One region of the Kitasatospora sp. NPDC101235 genome, then DNA from elsewhere that is predicted to be linked to it. Evidence: riboswitches for the same ligand, from Rfam matches in the RefSeq annotation. Region 1 holds a riboswitch; each other region holds the start of a gene.
The links. Region 1 has a riboswitch for cobalamin ahead of ACIRRH_RS14760 (HoxN/HupN/NixA family nickel/cobalt transporter). Riboswitches for the same ligand answer to the same signal wherever they lie in the genome.
Positions count from the first base shown of each region.

Region 2: another riboswitch for cobalamin. It lies ahead of ACIRRH_RS10485 (hypothetical protein); the one in region 1 lies ahead of ACIRRH_RS14760 (HoxN/HupN/NixA family nickel/cobalt transporter).
Region 3: another riboswitch for cobalamin. It lies ahead of ACIRRH_RS05045 (ribonucleoside-diphosphate reductase subunit alpha); the one in region 1 lies ahead of ACIRRH_RS14760 (HoxN/HupN/NixA family nickel/cobalt transporter).

Region 1 is NZ_JBIWNZ010000007.1:208,893-214,227, reverse strand. It holds gene rpmG (50S ribosomal protein L33) at 1-76, shown strand, start outside; gene ACIRRH_RS14770 (helix-turn-helix domain-containing protein) at 140-712, opposite strand; gene ACIRRH_RS14765 (EamA family transporter) at 864-1,718, shown strand; gene ACIRRH_RS14760 (HoxN/HupN/NixA family nickel/cobalt transporter) at 1,720-2,835, opposite strand; cobalamin riboswitch at 2,866-3,079, opposite strand; gene ACIRRH_RS14755 (metalloregulator ArsR/SmtB family transcription factor) at 3,161-3,544, shown strand; gene ACIRRH_RS14750 (hypothetical protein) at 3,619-5,292, shown strand; gene ACIRRH_RS14745 (AAA family ATPase) at 5,289-5,335, opposite strand, start outside.
Region 2 is NZ_JBIWNZ010000004.1:374,310-379,644, forward strand. It holds gene ACIRRH_RS10475 (site-2 protease family protein) at 1-631, opposite strand, end outside; gene ACIRRH_RS10480 (GAP family protein) at 923-1,600, opposite strand; cobalamin riboswitch at 2,056-2,214, shown strand; gene ACIRRH_RS10485 (hypothetical protein) at 2,438-2,725, shown strand; partial or broken gene metE (5-methyltetrahydropteroyltriglutamate--homocysteine S-methyltransferase) at 2,620-3,654, shown strand; gene ACIRRH_RS10495 (amidohydrolase family protein) at 3,788-5,071, opposite strand.
Region 3 is NZ_JBIWNZ010000002.1:357,619-362,953, forward strand. It holds gene ACIRRH_RS05045 (ribonucleoside-diphosphate reductase subunit alpha) at 1-1,687, opposite strand, end outside; cobalamin riboswitch at 1,855-2,013, opposite strand; gene ACIRRH_RS05050 (glycosyltransferase family 39 protein) at 2,060-3,739, opposite strand; gene ACIRRH_RS05055 (glycoside hydrolase family 26 protein) at 3,739-4,815, opposite strand; gene ACIRRH_RS05060 (glycosyltransferase family 2 protein) at 4,821-5,335, opposite strand, start outside.

The DNA of each region.
Region 1 (5,335 bases):
CGACCCGGACCGGATGGTCCTGCGCAAGTACGACCCGGCGGCCGGCCGGCACGTCGACTTCCGCGAGGAGCGCTGACCCCGCACACCCGAACGGCGCCTCCCCGAGCCCGGGGAGGCGCCGCCGCGTCCGCTCGACGGCTCAGCGCGGCGGCGGGACGGAGACCACCATGGTCAGCCGCAGCACCCGCTCCCCCGCGTTGCGGTAGACGTGCGCGTACGAGGCGTCGAAGGAGACCGTGCCACCGGCCGGCACCGGATGGTCCGTGCCGTCGTGGACCAGGGTCAGCTCCCCCTCGTCGACCCGGACGATCTCCACCGTCCCGGCCGGGTGCGGCTCGGAGGAGTACTCCTCGCCCGGCTCCATCCGCCACTCCCACAGCTCCAGCGGCCCGGGCGCCTCGATCCCGTGCAGCAGGGTGCCGGTCCCGCCGGACGGCCCGGTCCACAGCGGCACGGCCTGGTCACCGGGCACGATCCGGACGTCCGGGCCCTTCTCGTAGTCGAGCAGCGTGGCGATCGAGACGCCGAGCGCGTCGCCGAGCCGGACCACGGTGGCCACGCTCGGATTGGTACGGCCCTGCTCGATCTGGACGATCATGCCGCGGCTCACCCCCGAGCGGGCGGCGAGGGCGTCCAGGGTGTGGCCGCGCTCGGTGCGCAGCCGCTTGAGGTTGTGGGCGAGCGCCCGGGAGACGAGGTCGGGGTCCGGCACGCGGGCAGTCCTCCGGTGTCCACTGGCTGAAACAGTACAAAATATTCTTCGGCAAGTTCAGTTCATTGCACTACGCTGCCGTCTCGACAACGAGTCCATCCGACTGTACTTCGGAGTGCATTGTGCTGTCCTCGATCTGCGGGGCCTCGCGGTGACCGCCCTGCTCGCCCTCGCCGCCAGCCTGCTCTGGGGCGTCGCCGACTTCGGCGGCGGCGCGCTCGCCCGACGACTGCCCGCACTCACCGTGGTGGTCGCCTCCCAGGCGACGGCCGCCGCCGTGCTGCTCGCCGCCGTCCTGGCCACCGGCGGCTGGACCGACGCCACCCCGGCGCTCTGGTGGGCGGTCGCCGCCGGGGTGATCGGCCCGTTCGCGGTGCTCGCCTTCTACCGCGCCCTCGCCCTCGGCCCGATGGGCGTGATCTCCCCGCTCACCACCGTCGGCGTCGCGGTGCCGGTGGGCGTCGGCCTCGCCCTGGGCGACCGGCCCGGCCTCGGCCAGGTCGCCGGGATCGCGGTCGCGGTGGTCGGCGTGGTGCTGGCCGCCGGCCCCGAGCGCGGCGGGCCGCGTGCGGCCCGCAAGGCGCTGCTGCTCACCGTCGCCGCCGCCTTCGGCTTCGGCACCGTGATGGCCCTGATCGCCCACGCCTCCACCGGTGGCGGCCTGCTGCTGGTGCTGTGCGTCCAGCGGGTGTGCAACGTGGCCGTCGGCGGCGCCGTCCTGCTGGCCGGGCTGCGCCGCTCCGGCGGGACGGCCGAGCTGCTGCCCGGCATACGGGCGCAGCTGCCCGCGCTCACCGCGACCGGGCTCGCCGACGTCGCCGCCAACGGGGTCTACGCGATGGCCTCGCACCGCGGCTCGGCCGCCGTGGCCGCCGTCCTCTCCTCGCTCTACCCGGTCGTCACCGCACTGATGGCGCGCGGGGTGTTCAAGGAGCGGCTGCGCCCGGTCCAGACGGTCGGCGCCGGGCTCGCCGTCGCGGGCACGCTGCTGCTCGCGGCCACCTGAGTCACGAGTTCTCGGGCGTCCAGCGCTGCTCGACCCGGGCCAGCTTCCAGTACCCGATCGCGATCGCCCAGACCACCACGAACAGCCCGGCGATGGCGTAGCCGACGTTGTCCAGCGAGATGTCCGCGATGAACCCGGTGACCGGGTCGGTCAGATCGAGCTTCTCGTGCAGCACTCCGACCAGCTCGATGGTGCCGATGATGAAGGCCACCGCGATCGACAGACCAGTGATGGTCAGGTTGTAGTACACCTTCCGGACCGGATTGGCGAAGGCCCACTGGTACGCGAAGTTCATGAACGTCCCGTCCAGGGTGTCGAACAGGCTCATCCCGGCCGCGAACAGCAGCGGCAGGCAGACGATCGCGTACCAGGGCAGGCCGGAGGCCGCGCCCGAGCCGGCCATCACCATCAGGGTGACCTCGGTCGCGGTGTCGAAGCCCAGGCCCAGCACCATGCCCACCGGGAACATCTGCCCGGGCCGGGTGATCGAACGGGTCGCCCGGTTCAGCACCCGGGCCATGAAGCCGCGCGAGTCGAGGTGCGCCTCCAGCTCCTTCTCGTCGAACCGCCCGGCCCGCATCGCCCGGAACACCTTGAGGATGCCGAGCAGTGCCGCCAGGTTGAGTGCGCCGATCAGGTAGAGGAACGCGCCGGAGGCCGTCGTACCGACCATCCCGAGCCACTTGTGGGTGGTCGACTCGTCGTCCATCAGCGTGTTCGCCAGCTGCGCGCCGCCCGCCACCAGGGCGGCCATCAGCACCACCATCGAGGAGTGTCCGAGGGCGAACCAGAAGCCCACCGAGACCGGCCGCTTGCCGTCCGCCATCAGCTTGCGGGTGGTGTTGTCGATCACCGCGATGTGGTCGGCGTCGAAGGCGTGCCGCATGCCGAGGGTGTACGCGGTGATGCCCAGGCCCACCCCGAAGACCTGGGTGCCGACCGCGTACTTCTCGGGTGCGACCAGGAAGATCAGCGTCCCGAAGGCCACCACGTGCATGGCCAGGATCACCACCATCAACCCGGCCGTACGGACGGTGTCCTCGCGCCGCCATCTGAAGGCGGGCAGGACGGAAGGGGCCGTCTTCGCCCCGGCAGCAACGGTTTCGGGCAGGGTCATCTGCGGATCACGCTCCAGCACCTCGTGGAAAACCTCGTGAGATGCCGTGGCCGGTCTCCTGGCTTACGGGACGCCCGTACCCGCCTTCCCAGGCGCGCGAGGCGCCCAGTGGCTCCGTGGGTACGGACGACGTTCCTCCGCAGGCGGAGGAACGACCCGATCACAGTGGCGAGGGCCGCTCCGGGCTGGGACCCCTGAGGGTCCGTCACCGGTCTTCCCGAGCACCACGGCGGGCTACACCGTAGGGGCCGGGCACGACCCGTGCAAGGCTGCGCACCTGCGCAGGTGTCCAGGATCACAGGGGAGCGCCTGCAAGAATGTCCGCATGCATCTCGTACCGGCCGACCGCGCGGGCCACCGCACCATCGACGGGCACCGGGTCTGCGAGGCCATCGCCGCGATCGGCGACCCCGCGCACGTCCGGTCCTGGGCCGAGCGGTTCTCCCTGCTCGCCGACCCCGGGCGGCTCGCCCTGCTGCTCGCCCTCCACCGGGCCGGCCCGCTCGCCGTCACCGACCTCGCGGTCGCCACCGGCATGCGCGACCCCGCCGTCTCCCAGGCACTGCGGCTGCTCCGCACGGCCGGCGTGGTCACCGGCGACCGGGACGGACGAGTGGTGCGCTACCGGCTCGTGGACGAGGCCATGCGCCCCCTCCTTGACGAGTGCGCCGCCGCCGAGCACCACGAACCCAGCGCGGCCGCGGGCTGACTCCTTCCCGGGCCCGCCGGTTCCCGGGAAGGACGCGACGCGCCGGAGGCGGCCCCTGCCAGTACGATCATGACGTGCCGTCCCACCCCCACGCCTGGCCCGCCGACCGTTGGAACACCGACCCGGTCAAGGCCCGCGTGCTGGCGGTCGCCCGCACCCTCACCTCCGCCACCCGGGTCCTGGACGTCCTCTCCCTGCTGGGCCCGCACGGCATCGACCTCTACTTCACCGTCAACCCCGGTTCCGCCTTCGCCGACCGCGCCCTCGACGAGTACCTCCACGGCCTGCCCGGCTTCACCGTGCTGGACTGGGAGGACGCCGTCCGCCGCCACTTCGACCTGGCCGTCGCCTGCGCCGTCCACTCCTCCATGCACCGCCTGGACGCCCGCCTCGTCGTCCTCCCGCACGGCGCCGGCTACAACCGCCTGGTCACCGAGTCCACCGGCGACACGATCAGCGCCGCCGGCCTGTCCCGCAACGAACTCACCCACCACGGGCGGGTGTTCGTGGACGTCCTCGGCCTCTCCCACCCCGAACAGCTGGACCGGCTACGGGTCTCCTGCCCCGAGGCGCTCGACGTCGCCAAGGTGGTCGGCGACCCGTGCTTCGACCGGATGCTCGGCAGTCGGCGCTCCCGCGACGGCTACCGCGCCGCGCTCGGCGCCACCGGCGGCCGACGGCTCGTCGTCGTCAGCTCCACCTGGAGCGAGCACTCGTTATTCGGCCGCCGTCCCGACCTGCCCCAGCGGCTGGTCCGCCAACTGCCCGCCGACGAGTACACGGTGGCCGTCGTCCTGCACCCCAACGTGTGGAGCCGCCACGACCCCGAGGCGCTGCTCGACGACGCCCGCCGGATGGGCCTGCGTCTGATCCCGCCCCACCAGGGCTGGCAGGCCGCACTCGTCGCCGCCGACTGCGTGATCGGCGACCACGGCTCGGTCACCGTCTACGGCGCCGCCCTGGACCACCGCACCGTGCTCGTCGCCACCGGCGCCGCCGAACTCGACCCGCGCTCCCCCGGCTACGCCTTCGGCCAGGCCGCACCCCTCCTCGACCCGGACGGGGACCTCGCCGCCCAACTCGAACTGGTCCTGGCCCAGGACCCGGCCGACCTGAGCGACATCACCGGCCGATCGCTCGCCCACCGCGGCGAGTCCGCCCGGCTGCTGCGCCCGCTGCTCTACTCCTTCCTGGAGGGGCTGGACGAACCCCGGGACGAACCGGCCCTCCTGCCCTACCCCAAGCCCGTTCCATGCCCCGCGGCCACCGAGGGGCCCACCGCGTACGACGTCGAGGGCACGAGCGAGGGCACGGACGTCAGCCTCCGGCGCTACCCCTTCGACCCGAACGACCACACCCCGCGCGGCTTCCACGCCCTGACCGACGAACACCCGGGCGACGCCCTGCGCTACACCGCGGAGGTCCTCGCCCGCACCGAGGTGCACGCCGAACGCCCCGCCACCCGCTGGCTCGCCGACACCACCGCCGAACTCCCCGGCCTCGCCGTCGCGGTGGCCGCCCTCGGCCCGGCCCGCCACCTGCTCCGGCTGCGCACCGGCCTGCTGCTGGAGGCCCGCGCCGAACCGGACTGGGGCTGTCCCGACCCCGGCATCGACCCGCTGCTGCTCGGCTCCGCCGTGGCCTGCTGGCTCGCCGACGGCGGTGACCCGGCCGGCCTGCCCGAGCACGGGCTCACCGTCCGCACCGGCCGGCACCACACCCGGGTGTCCTTCCGGACGGGGCCCTAACCCGACAGTTGCCGCAGCCGCTCGCGGCTGCGCTCGGCCAGCC
Region 2 (5,335 bases), on a different contig from region 1:
TGCCCCGGAGGAACTCGAACCAGCCGACGGCACAGAGCAGCAGGCCGCCCGCCTGGCCGGCCCGTCCGGCGACGCGTTCGGCCTGTTCCTGGTCGCCCCGGCGCCACCAGACCACCGATTGCAGGAGCCGTCCGCCGTCCAGGGGAGCGGCGGGCAGCAGGTTGAACACCCCGAGCAGCAGGTTGGCCCAGGCGGTCCACAGCAGCACCGCGGCCGGCAGCTCCCAGTGGAGGGCGCGTTCGGCGCCGAGTCCGGCGCCCAGGAAGACGCCGCCGAGGACCAGGCTGGTGAGCGGCCCGATCCCGGCGACGGCGAACTGGCGGCCGGGGCTCGGAGCCCGGCCCATCCGGGTGACGCCGCCCAACGCGAAGACCGTCATGTCGTCCACCCGGATCCCGGCCCGCCGCGCGGTGACGGCGTGGGCCGTCTCGTGCAGGAGCAGGCTCACGGTGAGCAGCAGCGCCCCGACCAGGCCGGCGAGGCCGTAGGTGGTGCCGGAGCGGCCGGGAACCAACGCGGGGAGGGTCTGCCCGGCGAGACTGATGCCGAAGAAGAGGACCAGGACGGGGGCGCTCCAGTGGATCCGCAGCGGTATGCCGAGGATCCTCCCCAGCGATGCGGACCCGCGCATCCCGACACCTCCTCCGGGTCGCTGCCGGCCGGTCCCGTGCTCTGCCCGCGCGGCCGGGCCGGAGCCGCCTCGTCCCGGGTGTGGCGACGGGGGCTCCGCGGTCCTCGTCGTCATCGAGGTGCCGGTCGCTGCTTCCATCGTGCGCTCAGGGGGACCGTCCGTCATGGTCCGATGGGCCCACTCCGCGCCGGCGATGAAACCTTTGCCGATGGGCCGGTCGTTCGGGCCCCGTCGGCTCCCGGTCGGGTGGACGAGGCCGGTCCGTTCCACCGGCTCGGAGCGCACGGCCTGTCAGGAGACGAGGACGGCGATGCCGTCTCCGAGCAGCTTCAGCCCGAGAACGAAGAACAGGACGGCCATCACGGCGACGTTGTGCTGGGCTGCCCACTCCTTCCAGCCGCCGAGCACGGTCTTGGCCCGCTCCCCGCCGAGGAGAAAGACCGCCAGCGGGGCCAGCAGGCCGAGGGTGGCGATCACGACGAAGATCGCCAACGATGCGATCTGCTGCCCGACCGGCAGTCCTGCTGAGCCGATCGTGGCGCCCGCGGCGATGGTCAGCGGTGCGTTCTTGGCGTTGAGCGCGGAGAAGGCCAGTCCGAGTGCGAAAACCTTGACCGGCGCGAGGCGGTCGATCGCGCCCATCCACTTCGGCAGCTGGGCCTGCGAGGGATCCCTCGGGCGTCGGCGCCACTGCCGGGCACCGAAGAGGACGAGGAACACGCCCAGAGCGAGCTTGAGCGCTCCCACCCAGGTAGCCGGGTGCTCGTGGGCGGAGGCGCCTGCCGGGGAAGCGATCGCCAGCATCACCGCGCCCAGTGCCGCGAGTCCGAGGATCCAGCCGACGGTGAAGAGGACACCGTTGAGACGTCCTCGGGGCGTGGCGAGTATGAGGATGACGGCGATGACCGGGAGCGGACTGATGGCGACGGCCGCCGCGAAACCCAGCACGTCACCGAGAACTGCGCCCATGGTTGCCTCCGGATGGCGATCCGGTGGAACGGGCTCAGGGGAAGCGGGTGATCCGACCGTCCGTGCGATGCAACGGGTTGTTCTGTGATCGGCTGCGCCGTTGTCCTCACGGCTGTGCGGAAGCGGCCGCCCGGAATGGCGACGGCGGCACACTCGGCACGTCCCACCGCTTCCATCGTCCTGCGCCTGGCCGGATCTGTCCTCGGGAGCTTCTCGGAACGTCATCGCCCCTGGCGGAGGCAACGTGAAGTGATCGGATGGACACGGCGCCGCCTGTAGAACCTGCCCGGCTTCGTGGTCACCCGCAGTGGTGAGTGCTTCTCGCCGGGGCAGCCGATGAAGTTGCCGCCGTCTCATCATGCGGACGCGTTCCGTGATTCCCGCGCCAGACCCGGTGGTGTGCCTCTAGGCTGGCCGGGCAGCTGGTTCGCCCTGTCCGCCAGACAGGGCGTCGCAAGAGGGAACCCGGTGGGAATCCGGGACTGCCCCGCAGCGGTGAGTGGGAACGACCGCCGTCATACGCACTGGACCCGGGTCGGGTCCGGGAAGCGACGGCCAGTAGGTGTCCGTCCTGGTTTCGGCCGGGGTGGGTGTGCCCGCGAGTCCGAAGACCTGCCCGTTGCCCGCCCGCGGACCATCCGCGCGCGGATATCCGGTGACCTCGAGGGCGGGTCGGCGACCACACCAGGCGGATCAGGCACGCGTGTCCACGGCGGCCGCCGTCCGGTTCGTCATCCCTTTCGCGCTCTCGTCCCGTCCCCGGGTACTTGAGGAGACAGACTCGCGAAGGAGAGTCCCTTGACCACGAAGTCCGCAGCCGCGGCAAGCGTCGCCACCGTGCACGGCTACCCCCGCCAGGGCCGGGGCCGGGAGCTCAAGAAGGCGATCGAGGGGTACTGGAAGGGCGCCGTCACCGCTGAGGTGCTGCTGGCCACGGCCGCAGACCTGCGCCGCGGGAACTGGCAGCAGCTCGCCGACTCCGGCATTGAGGAGGTCCCGACCGGTGACTTCTCGCTCTACGACCACGTGCTGGACACCACCGTCGCCGTCGGTGCGATCCCGGCCCGCCACCGGGACGCTCCTTCCCGCAGACCACCGAACTGCGCGTCGCCCGCGCCGACCTGACCGCGGGCCGCATCGACGACGCCGCGTACCGGGAGCGGATGGAGGCCGAGGTCCGCGAGGTCATCGCGTACCAGGAGAAGGCCGGACTGGACGTCCTGGTGCACGGCGAGCCCGAGCGCAACGACATGGTCCAGTACTTCGCCGAGCAGCTCACCGGCTACCTGGCCACCCGGCACGGCTGGGTGCAGTCCTACGGCACCCGCTACGTGCGCCCGCCGGTCCTCGCCGGGGACATCTCCCGCCCGCACCCGATGACCGTCGACTGGTTCCGCTACGCCCAGGGCCTGACCGGCCGTCCGGTCAAGGGCATGCTCACCGGCCCGGTCACCATGCTCGCCTGGTCCTTCGTCCGCGACGACCAGCCGCTCGCCGACACCGCCCGCCAGGTCGCCCTCGCCCTGCGCGACGAGGTCACCGACCTGGAGGCCGCGGGTGCGGCCGTCGTCCAGGTCGACGAGCCGGCCCTGCGCGAGACCCTGCCACTGCGGGCCGCCGAGCGCCCGGCCTACCTGGGCTGGGCCACCGAGTCCTTCCGCCTGGCCACCTCCGGCGTCCGCGTGGACACCCAGATCCACACCCACATGTGCTACGCCGAGTTCGGCGCGATCATGACGGCGATCGACGACCTGGACGCGGACGTCATCTCCCTGGAGGCCACCCGCTCCCACATGGAGGTCGCCGGCGAACTGGCCGAGGCCGGCTACCCGCGCGAGGTCGGCCCGGGCGTCTGGGACATCCACTCCCCGCGCGTGCCGAGCACCGAGGAGGCCGTGGAACTGCTGCGCGCCGGCCTCGCGGCCATCCCGGCCGAGCGGCTGTGGGTCAACCCCGACTGCGGCCTGAAGACCCGCGGCTGGACCGAGACCCGTGCCTCCCTGGACAGCCTGGTCGCCGCCGCCCGCCGCCTGCGCGAGGAACTCGCCGGCTGACGCACCCGTCGGGACGGACGACCGGCGGGCACGGTGGTACGCACCGTGCCCGCCCCTCGTCGAGGATCTCGCCGTGGAGATCGGCCGCCGTCGTGACAGAGGGGGTCGCAGACGAGCAGGAGGCCGGCTCGGGTCAGCCGAGCTCGTTCTTGTGGACGACGCCGTCCTTGACGATGAGGCGCAGATTGCGTTCGGGATCGGCGAGGACGGACAGGTCGGTGGTCGGGTCGCCGTCGACGACGAGGAGGTCGGCCCATGCTCCCGGCGCGATGACCCCGAGCGGCGCCGCACGGTAGGGGTCGCGACGGCCGGACAGGCGGAAGAGTTCGGCGTTGCCGGAGGTGGCCGCCTTCAGGGCCTCGACCGGGCTGAGGTAGGTGGCGAGGCGGACGAGCATCTCGTTCTGCCGGTGGGCCTTCCCCGGGGCGAGTACCAGGTCAGTGCCGAAGGCGAGCCGCACGCCGTGGTTCACCGCCCAGCCGATGGTGCGGGCGACGCCTTCGCAGACCTCGCCGTTCTTGCGGCCGCTGTCCGCGGATGCGTAGTGGTGGTCGTCGACCTCGAACGGCTGGGTGCTGAGCCACACGTCCTTCTCCGCGAGGTAGCGGATGGTGTCCTCGTCGGCGAGGTGCCCGTGCTCGATGCAGCGCACCCCGGCCTCCACCGCGCGGCGGATGCCTTCGGAGGTGTAGACGTGCACCGTCACGTAGGTGCCCCAGTCGGAGGCCGCGTCGACGGCGGCCTCCAGTTCCGCCGTGGTGAACTGCAGCACGTCGAGCGGGTCGAACTCGGAGATGACGCCGCCGCCGGCCATCAGCTTGATCTGCGTGGCGCCCTTCTTCAGCTGCTCGCGCACCGCCGCGAGGACCCGCTCCGGACCGTCGGCCACCCGCGTGAACCCGATCTGTTCGGTTCGGGCCTGCGGCCCGCCCAGGGCGGTCGGGGCGTCGTAGACCGTCCCGAAGTCGCCGTGGCCGGCGGTCTGGGAAATGGCGGCCTGGCTCGGGTAGATCCGTGGGCCCGGGAACAGCCCGCGGTCCAGTGCCCGCCGCAGCGGCTCGGTGTCGCCGGCCATGTCCCGCACCGTGGTGAAGCCGCGCATCAGCATGTCGCGGGCCGCGGCCAGGGCCTGGTAGTAGACGGTGCCGGTCGGTGCGAGCTTCAGCTCCGCCATGGTGCCGCCGATCACGAACAGGTGGACGTGCGCGTCGGTGAGGCCCGGGATGAGCGTGCGGCCTCCGCCGTCGAGCACCGTCGCCCCGTGGGGTGCACTGCGCGGGAGGGGGCGGCCCAGCACCACCTCCGCGATTCTGTCCCGTTCGACCCGGACGTGCCCCGGTACCGATTCCTCTCCGATCCCGTCGAAGACGCGCACGTTCGTCACCAGCAGCCCGGCACCCGGGTCGTCGACACCCATGCCGCCATCTTCGGCTGGTCACGGAGCCGGGACCAGAGCGACGGACCGATCTGCCGGTCCGACCGTGCCCGGTCGTCAGCCGACCGGCCCAGCCTCGGGTACGTCCCTGGACCGGGGCTGGTGGGCTGTGGGGGAGTTTGTCCAGGTGGGGGCGGGGAGCGGGCGGTGGCGCTCGGAGCCGTGGCGCCGGCTGCCGCCGCGGTGACCGCGGACACCAGGTCGCCCACCACTGCCTCGCCCGGCTTTCCCGCTCCCTGGGCGCCG
Region 3 (5,335 bases), on a different contig from region 1:
CGGAGCGCTCGTACGCGGTGAGCATGATGCGCTCGGCGATCAGCGTGGACAGCTGCTTCGCCTCGGCGGAGTCGAAGTCGAGCCGCAGCTTGAAGAAGACGTCCTGGAGGCCCATCACGCCCAGGCCGACCGGCCGCCAGCGGGAGTTGGACGTCCCGGCCTCGGTGGTCGGGTAGAAGTTGATGTCCACCACGCGGTCGAGGAAGGTGACGGCGGTGCGCACGGTGGCGTCCAGCCGCTCCCAGTCCATGGCGCCGAGCAGGTCGTCGGCGGAGGCGCCGGCGGCCACGTGGGCGCCGAGGTTGACCGAGCCCAGGTTGCAGACGGCGGTCTCGGAGTCGTCCGTGACCTCCAGGATCTCCGTGCACAGGTTGGAGGAGTGCACGGTGCGGCCCGGCAGCGCGGTCTGGTTGGCGGCGCGGTTGGAGGCGTCCTTGAAGGTCATCCAGCCGTTGCCGGTCTGCGCGAGGGTGCGCATCATGCGGGCGTACAGGGTCTGCGCCGGGATGGTGCGGACGGCCTTGCCGGCCAGCTCGGCCTTGCGGTACGCCTCGTCGAAGTCGGCGCCCCACAGGTCGACCAGCTCCGGCACGTCGGCCGGGGAGAACAGCGACCAGTCCTCGTTGGCGTTGACCCGGCGCATGAACTCGTCCGGGATCCAGTGCGCCAGGTTGAGGTTGTGGGTGCGGCGCGCTTCCTCGCCGGTGTTGTCGCGGAGCTCCAGGAACTCCTCGATGTCGGCGTGCCAGGTCTCCAGGTAGACGCAGGCCGCGCCCTTGCGGCGGCCGCCCTGGTTGACGGCGGCGACGGAGGAGTCGAGGGTGCGCAGGAACGGCACGATGCCGTTGGACTTGCCGTTGGTGCCGCGGATCAGGCTGCCGCGCGAGCGGATGCGCGAGTAGGACAGGCCGATGCCGCCGGCGTGCTTGGACAGCCGGGCGATCTGCGCGTAGCGGCTGTAGATCGAGTCCAGGTTGTCCAGCGGGGAGTCGAGCAGGTAGCAGCTCGACATCTGCGGGTGGCGGGTGCCGGAGTTGAAGAGCGTCGGCGAGGAGGTCAGGTACTCCAGGCGGCTCATCAGGCCGTACAGCTCGGCCACCTCGCGCACCGACTGCTCGCTGTCGCCGACCGCCAGGCCACAGGCGACGCGGAGCAGGAAGTGCTGCGGGGTCTCGATCACCTTGCGGGTGATCGGGTGGCGCAGCAGGTAGCGGGACTGCACGGTGCGCAGGCCGAAGTACTCGAAGCGGTCGTCGCCCGCGGCGTCGATCAGCCCGTCCAGGGCGGCGGCGTGCTTGGCGACGAAGGCCGCGGTGGTGTCGCCGATCAGGCCCTCGGCGTGGCCGACGGCGATCGAGGCGGAGAAGGACACCGAGCCCTGGCTGGTCGCCTCGTCGACGATCTCCAGCGCGAGCAGGCGGGCGGCCAGCTTCGAGTACTGGGGGTCCTCGGCGATCATCGACGCGGCGGCGTCCACGGCCAGCCCGCGCAGCTCGGCGAAGTCCGAGCCGGCGTGGCGGCCGCGCAGCGCGGCGGCGGCGACATGGCCGGGGTCCACCTCGGTGAGGTCGGTGCTGCGGTCGGTGAGCAGCCGCAGCAGGGCGCCGCCGGGGTCGGAGACCGTCGGGTCGGTGAAGGCGGTACCGGAGCCCTGGGCGGGCAGGGTGGCTGAGGCGGCGATGGTCAAGGCGCTCTCTCCTGGCGGCGATCGGCGGCGGTGATCGGGGGCACCGGGCCGATCTGGGCAGGGGAGCACGGCGCGAACGCAGACGGCGTCGCGCGACGGTGACTCCCCGGCCCGCCCGCGAGGCCCGGAGGGGTACTGCTGGTGCCGGCGCGGCCTCTGCGGGAGGGCCGTGGCGCACGCTGTCCGGCAGGTAATCGGACTCGCGGGACGGCTGCTGGAGCCGCCCGCACACCGCTGCGGGGCAGTCCCGGATTCGCACCGGGTTCCCCTGCATCGACAGCAGGAGTGAGCATACATGTAGTGCCGCCGGACTGCGGCGGCACCATATGTTGTGCCTGTCGTGTCGCAGATGTGCGTGAGCCGGGCGGCCGGTCAGTGCTTGAGATAGACCTTGTACGTACTCGAATCGCCGGTCGGCGACGTGAATTGGGCGACCAGCCGGTAGTGCCCGGCGGCGGTCAGGGCCTCGCTCAGGGCCCGGTCGGTGGCCCTCGGCGCGGTGCTGTCGAGGACGACCATCGTGAACCAGCCGTCCCGGATCGCGGCCGCGCTGCCGTCGTCGCCGTGGTGCTGGACCCCGGCCCCGTCGCGGTACTCCGTGCCGGTGCGCGCGGAGACCCACTGCTCGGGCTTGGAGACGCTGCCGAGGTAGTACTCGGCGAGTCCGTCGACCTCGGTGAGGTAGCGGCCCTGGGGCTGCGTGTGGGCCCGCAGGACGGCCAGCAGACGGCCGGAGTCGGGCCCGTTCTGGTAGCGCAGGGCGGATTGCTCCAGGCCGAGGGCGAGCAGGGCGACCCAGACCAGGATGCCGAGCTGGGGATGGCGGAAGTGGGCACCGACCAGCCGGGTCAGGCCGACCCCGGCGAGCGGGGCGGCGAGCAGCATGCCGTAGCCGAGGTGGCGGAACAGCGCGCCGGAGGTGCCGGTCCACAGGTGGGCGGCGGGGATCAGCAGGGCGGTGACGGTCAGGGTGGCCCCGAACAGGGCACGCTGGCTCCGGGAGGTGGGGACGGCGTCCTTCTCCGTCGCGTTGTGCTCGTTCATCTGTTCGCGGCGCGCGTAGGCGATGGTGCCGGCCACCGCGAGGACGGTGAACAGACCGGCCCACTGGAGCGTGCCGAGCAGGATCGAGCCGGCAGAGCCGCGGGCGTTGCCCTGCGAGGGCGACCACCCGGCGACCTTGCCCAGGGTGCCGAACGGGAGCAGCAGGACGAGGGTGCCGAGGGCCGTCAGCAGCGCGCGCACGGCGGCCGGCCCGGCCCGGTGGTACGGCCGGGCGCAGGCGAAAGCGAGGGCGACCAGCGCGGGCACGGCGAAGGCCGCGGAGTAGGCCACGGCGCAGGCCAGTGCCGTGGGTGGGGCGGCGAGCAGGGCCAGGGCCGGATGGCGGCGGGCGGTGAACACCGTGGTCCAGGCGGCGAGGGCGACCAGTAGTACGGCGAGGGACTCGGGCGCGGCGTAGAAACCGACCACGACGGTGGACTGGAGGACGGCGTACACGGCTATGGCGCAGATGGCGACCCGCTCGTTGAACAGCCGCCTGGTCAGCGAGTACAGCAGCACCGTGGTGAGCAGCGCGAAGCCGAGGCTGAGCAGCCGGGTGCCCCAGATGCCGTTGGCGTCGGCGGCGGCGCCGGCCAGCGGCGGGTAGAGCCAGGGCGAGCCGTGCACCCGGTCGACCAGGTCGGTGGTGACCGGGGTGCCGTGCAGAAGGTGGGCCAGCTGCTGGCGCCCGGAGACCATGGCGGCGGCCTCGTCGGGGTGCGCGGCGGCCAGCAGGCGCAGCGAGAGCGCGGCCTGGACGGTCAGGACGGCGCCCAGCAGGCCGCGGGCGATCCAGCGGCGGCGGGGGCTGGGGCCCGGGTCCCAGCCGATCGCGGGAACCTGCGGGATGGTGTACGGGGCCAGCTCGACGGCGTCGGGGTTGTCCACCGCCACGGCCGTGCGGGGCTCGGCGTGGTCAGGGTCCGGTTCGGCGGTCGGGCCGTGGGCGGGGCGGCCTTGGGCGGAGCGGCCGTGCGGGACGGGAGGGAAGTCGGATTCAGTGCTCATCAGGGGTTCCGGATGTCGAAGCCGTAACGGGGGTCGGACACGCGCTGCTTGAACGCGGCGAGGGTGTCCGGGACGGCCTCGACCCGCCAGTCCGCCCGCTTGACGATGTTGAACCAGACGAAGCCGACGATGTCGTCGTGCGCCTCCAGCCCGGAGAACAGCTGGTCGATGTCCGCGTGCTGGCGCTTGCCCTGCTCGGAGGCGGTCTCGCTGATGAAGAACGGCTTGTTGGAGAAGGTGCGGATCTCGGCCATGGTCGGCCCGTAGAGGGCGTCGAAGGTCTTCGGCCCGGTGCGGGTGAAGTAGCCGGTCATGCCGGCCCAGTCGACGTAGGTGTCGCCGGGGTAGTACGGCGCCAGGCGGGTGTTGGGCGCGGGGTCGGTGATGTTGGGACTCCAGACCCAGATCACGTTCGTGGCGCCGGCCTGGTCGAAGAGGTCGTGGACGTGGCGCCAGGTGGCCACGAAGTCCTGGGGGGTGGCGGCCTGACGGCCCCACGGGTACCAGTCGCCGTTCATCTCGTGGGCGATGCTGATGGCGATCGGCAGGTTGAGCTTGGCGACGGCCTTGGCGACGCCGCGCACGTAGTCGTCGGTGTCGCCGGCCGCGATCGAGGCGAGCGAGCGGTCGTGCGGCTCCCAGGCCATGAAGGGCAGTGCCCCGGCCTCGTGGATCCGGCGCACGCCGGCGGTGTCGAAGCCGCCCTTCCAGTGGGCGTAGTACTCCAGGACGTTGGGCTGCTTGCCGATCGCGGAACTGTAGCCGGGCAGCGCGTCCATCGTGGCGGGGACGTCGGGCAGGGCGGCGCCGAGGTACTTGTGGCTCGGCTTGAGTAGCGGCGTGACGTCGTACGGGACGCCGGACGGCAGGGCCTTGGGCTGGGCGGGCGCCGCCGGTGCGGCGCCGCCGGGGGTCGCGCCGGGAGCGGTGGGGGCGGCCTGGGCGAAGTCCTTCTGCATCGCGAAGCCGGGATCCTCGGGGCCGCACGCGGTGACGAGCAGCAGGCCGGCGGCGGTCAGCAGCGGGAGCGCCAGCCGGCGACGGAGCCGGCCGGCCCGTCGGAGGTGGGCGGTCATGGCGATCACTCTGCTTCCGTGGGGCGCGGCTGGACGAGGACCCGGCCCACGATGGTGGCGTAGAAGAGGCCGGAGGCGAGGACGAGGGCGAAGTTCAGCGGTCCCATGGTGAGCATCCGCCAGATGCTCAGCAGTACCCAGAGCAGGGCGGTTCCGCCACCCCAGGCGATGACGCCGATCCAGAACCGGCGGGTCTTGTTCCTCTTGGCGCCGCTGGAGCCGGTCGGCTGCCAGGCCATCCGGTTGCGGCGCACGATGTCCCAGATGGCGAAGACGTGCGCCCAGCCGTACATCATGCGGGCGGCCCAGGCCTCCAGCCGGTAGGGGTTGCGGTGCCAGAGCGGGAAGATGATCGTCGCGTAGATCAGGCCGGGCAGGACCAGCGCGGTGTTCTCCCAGCGGATCAGGTCGGGGCGGGCGAGCAGCAGGACGATCGGTATGAGGGGCGAGACGACGGTGAACAGCGCCGTGTGGATGTAGTAGAAGAAGCCGGACAGGTAGCAGGCCCGGGTGACCGGCC